One region of the Oceanimonas pelagia genome, then DNA from elsewhere that is predicted to be linked to it. Evidence: predicted binding sites of a transcription regulator. Region 1 holds the regulator's gene; the other holds the start of a gene.
The links. The regulator MetJ, encoded in region 1, represses methionine synthesis genes. The targets are predictions, from matches to a motif close to AGANNTCTAGANNTCT.

Region 1 (2,198 bases):
GAACTTGTATCCGGAACAGCGGGAAGGGGATGAGCCGGAGCCGCTGGAAGTGGTGCCCTGGCCCTTGGCCCGGCTGGACGAACTGCTCGCCCGGCCCGATTTTTCCGAGGCCCGCAGCATTTGTGGTCTGTTTTTGTTGCAGGACTGGCTTAATAAAGAGGAATAAGCATGGATACCAGTGCCCTGCTGCCGGGGGTGAAGGCGGCAGCCCGAGAATCCGGCCGGCTGATCCTGTCGATGTACCACAGTGGTCAGTATCAGGCCGAGAGCAAGGACGACGACAGCCCGGTGACCAGTGCCGATCTGGCGGCGCACGCCTATCTCGACCGGGCCCTGCGCGCCCTGGCCGACATTCCGGTACTCTCCGAGGAAGGCGGCGACATTCCGCTGGCGGAGCGCAGCACCTGGCCCCGCTACTGGCTGGTGGACCCGCTGGACGGCACCCAGGAATTTATTGCCGGCAGCGGCGACTTCTCCACCATGATTGCCCTGATTGAACATGGCAAGCCGGTGCTGGGGGTGGTGTACGGCCCGGTGCACGATCTCATGTATTACGCGGTGTGTGGCCAGGGCGCCTTCAAGGAAGCCGGTGGCGAGATTACCCGCATTCACGCCCGTCATTATGACCAGCGCCAGCCGGTGACCAGCCTGTGCATTGCCATCAGCCGGCGGCAGAACGTGGACTGGGTGCGCTCGCGGCTTTCCGACGAGCTGGACTACCGGCTGCTGCCTCTGGGCTCAAGTTCGCTCAAGTCGTGCCTGGTGGCGGAAGGAGCGGCGGACCTGTACATGCGCATCGGCCCCACCGGCGAGTGGGACACCGGTGCCACCCAGTGCATTGTGGAAGAAGCGGGCGGTCGCATTCTCGACCTGGAGCTGGCGCGGCTCAGCTACAACGAGCGCGACAGCCTGATCAACCCCAACTTCATCACCCTGGGGGATGAAAACCTGCCCTGGCGGGACATTCTTCGCGGCAGATCCTGAATGCAACAAGGGCGGCCTTGGCCGCCCTTGTTCAGTCTTCCTGTTCGAAATCCTCGATTTCGATGCCCAGCTCGGTCATGATTTCCCGGGCCCGGGCGGGGATCTGGTCGGGCACATCCTTGCGCAGGTCGTCGTCCTGGGGCAGGGGCTGGCCGGTGTAGGCATGCAGAAAGGCCTCGCACAGCAGCTCGCTGTTGGTGGCGTGACGCAGATTGTTCACCTGGCGCCGGGTGCGCTCGTCGGTGAGCACTTTGAGCACCTTGAGCGGGATGGAGACGGTGATCTTTTTGACCTGCTCGCTTTTCTTGCCGTGTTCGGCGTAGGGGCTGATATAGTCGCCGTTCCATTCAGTTTTCATCGTCCACCTGCGTTCGGAAATTGGTTCCGGCGAATTGTAACCCCTGCATTTTGTGTTGGCAATCCAACGGCAAAGCCTTATGGACGTCTGGGTGGCTTGACGGCTTATTTTGTTCGGGTTACTGTGCACTTCCTCAGAATTCTGTTTCAGGCTGCCGCGCGCAAAGGAGAAGCACATGCCGACTTACAAGACTCAGACCCACGCCGTTCGTACCGGCCTTGAGAGTGACACTCAGCATGGTGCCGTGGTGCCGCCCATTTACCTCAGCAGCACCTATTCCTTTGCCGACTTTAACCAGAAGCGCCAGTTCGACTATGCCCGCTCCGGCAATCCCACCCGCCAGACCCTGCTCGACGCCCTGACCCACCTGGAAGGCGGCGCCGGCGCGGCGGTCACCGCCAGCGGCCTGGGCGCCATCAACCTGATCGTGACTTCCCAGCTGCAACCCGGCGATCTGCTGGTGGTGCCCCACGACTGCTACGGCGGCAGCCAGCGGCTGTTCAACTCCCTGGCCGCCAAGGGCCTGTTTGAACTGGCCTATGTGGATCAGACCGACGCCGATGCTCTGGCCGAGGTGATGGCGCGCAAGCCGCGCATGCTGTGGATCGAAACCCCGTCCAACCCGCTGCTGCGGGTGGTGGACATTCAGGCGCTGTGCGCCGCCGCCCGGGAGGTGGGCGCGCTCAGCGTGGTGGACAACACCTTTTTGTCGCCGGCGTTGCAGCAGCCGCTGAAACTGGGCGCCGATCTGGTGCTGCATTCCACCACCAAATACATCAACGGCCACTCCGACGCCCTCGGCGGCGCCGTGGTGGCGGCGAATCCGGATCTGGCCGAGCAACTGCGCTGGTGGGCC
Region 2 (2,198 bases), 610 kb from region 1:
CCATCCAGCTCCGCCAGCATAAAGCCGAATTTGACGCCGCCGGCGTATTCGATGTCGGCGCTGAGAATGGTGACGTCCACCTTCAGTTCCCGGCTGAGAATGGAGATCAGCGGCGTATCCACGGTTTCGCCGGTAAAGCCCAGCCGCACCAGCGGCAGGGCTCCGGCTACCGGCTTGGCGGACAGACGGGCCTGGTATTCATCGGGAATTTCCAGATGAATGGTGGAGGCGATAAAGCGGCGGGCCAGCTCGGTTTTGGCATTGGCGAAGAACCAGGCCACCTCGCCCTGCTCCACCAGCTCGCCGTCGTTGATAATGGCCACCCGGTCACAGATGGATTTGACCACCTGCATTTCGTGGGTGATCAGCAAAATGGTCAGGCCCAGACGCTGGTTGAGCTCTTTCAGCAGCGCCAGAATGGACTGGGTGGTCTGCGGATCCAGCGCCGAGGTGGCCTCGTCACACAGCAGCACCTTGGGCGCCGGTGCCAGGGCGCGGGCGATGGCCACCCGTTGCTTCTGGCCACCCGACAGGGCATTGGGGTAGGCATGGGCGCGGTGGGACAGGCCCACCAGCTCCAGCAGCTCGTTGACCCGCTGTTTGATCTCGGCTCTGGGGGTGCCCGCCAGTTCCAGGGGCAGGGCCACGTTGTCGAACACGGTGCGGGATGACAGCAGGTTGAAGTGCTGAAAAATCATGCCGATATTGCGGCGGGCGCGGGACAGTTCGGTGCCGCCCATGGCGGTCAAATCCTGGCCGTCCACGTATACCCGGCCCTCGGTGGGGCGTTCGAGCAGGTTGACGCAACGGATCAGGGTGCTCTTGCCGGCACCGGATTCGCCGATAACGCCCATGATCTGGCCGGCGGCAACCTCCAGATCGACGTTTTTCACGGCGTGAACGGCATTTTCGCCCGCTCCGTAGCGTTTGGTAATATTGGTCAGTTTGATCATCGGAGGATGGGCCCTTCCGGTATGGTTATCCACTGCGTAGACAGCGTAAGAACAGGGACAAGTCATGCTTACATGACCGATGGCAGAGGATGCTAAGCCGTCTGGACGTCCGAGTCAACGAGTATTTCCCGCGATACCGCGAGAATGAAAAACGGTCTCTGTCTTGCCCCTTTTGCAATGCCTTGATATAGGATGAAAAAGAACAGCATAAGCCGTAAGCTGGCATGATAAGACCCGGCTGTTGGTCGAACTGTGGAAGGCCTGCAAGGTGAAGCGGCAGCAGGGATTGCCGGAGCCGACCGTCAAATGCCAGGGATGGCATTTGCCGAGCGCCCCAGGGATGGGCCTGAAGCGTGTCGGCGCAGGTAGCCCTGCTGTCGATTCACGGTACGCCGAGTCTGCTTGCTAATGCGTTTTGCCGGGTACGATCAACCGGCAGCCACTAATCCTTTTTCAGGGAACGAACACAAGGAATACAATGGGCCAGTATTTTCTGCGTCGATTATTGCTGCTGATCCCCACCTTTCTCGGCATTACCCTGGTGGTGTTCGCCATTACCCGCTTTGTGCCCGGGGGGCCGGTGGAGCGCATGCTGATGGAAAGCCAGCTGGCGGGCAGCGAATTCAGCCACAGCAGCCGGGGCGGGCAGGTGCTGTCGGCCGAGCAAATTGACGAACTCAAGGCCTTTTACGGCCTCGACAAGCCGGTGGCCGAGGCCTATCTGGACTGGCTGGGCAAGCTGGTCCAGCTCGACCTGGGGGTCTCCACCCGCTATTACCTGCCGGTGTGGGAGCTGATCCAGGAGCGGCTGCCGGTGTCGGCCTTTTTCGGTATCAGCACCTTTATTCTCAGCTATCTGGTATCCATCCCCCTGGGGGTGCTCAAGGCGCTCAGGCACAACAGCCGGTTCGACAGCATCAGTTCCATGTTTATCTACGCCGGCTATGCTCTGCCGGCCTATGTGGTGGGGATTTTTCTGCTGACGGTGTTCGCCTTTCAGCTGGGCTGGTTTCCCATGGGCGGCTTTGTGGGCGACGATTTCTACTACCTGGACGGCTTCTGGCCCAAAACCCTGAACCTGTTTCACCATGCCCTGCTGCCGCTCATCGCCTATGCCATCGGTGATTTCGCGGTGCTGACCATGACCATGAAAAACAGCCTGATGGAAAACCTGTCGGCGGATTATGTGCGCACCGCGGTGGCCAAGGGGTTGCCCTTTGGCAAGGCCGTTACCCGCCATGCCCT

Region 2: the regulator MetJ is predicted to act here: its motif matches at 1,049-1,064, upstream of metN (methionine ABC transporter ATP-binding protein MetN).

Annotation. Positions count from the first base shown of each region.
Region 1 is NZ_CP118224.1:3,556,191-3,558,388, forward strand. Features, by position in the region: gene nudE (ADP compounds hydrolase NudE) at 1-166, shown strand, start outside; gene cysQ (3'(2'),5'-bisphosphate nucleotidase CysQ) at 169-984, shown strand; gene metJ (met regulon transcriptional regulator MetJ) at 1,016-1,342, opposite strand; gene metB (cystathionine gamma-synthase) at 1,518-2,198, shown strand, end outside.
Region 2 is NZ_CP118224.1:2,941,610-2,943,807, reverse strand. Features, by position in the region: gene metN (methionine ABC transporter ATP-binding protein MetN) at 1-953, opposite strand, end outside; gene PU634_RS14070 (ABC transporter permease subunit) at 1,432-2,198, shown strand, end outside.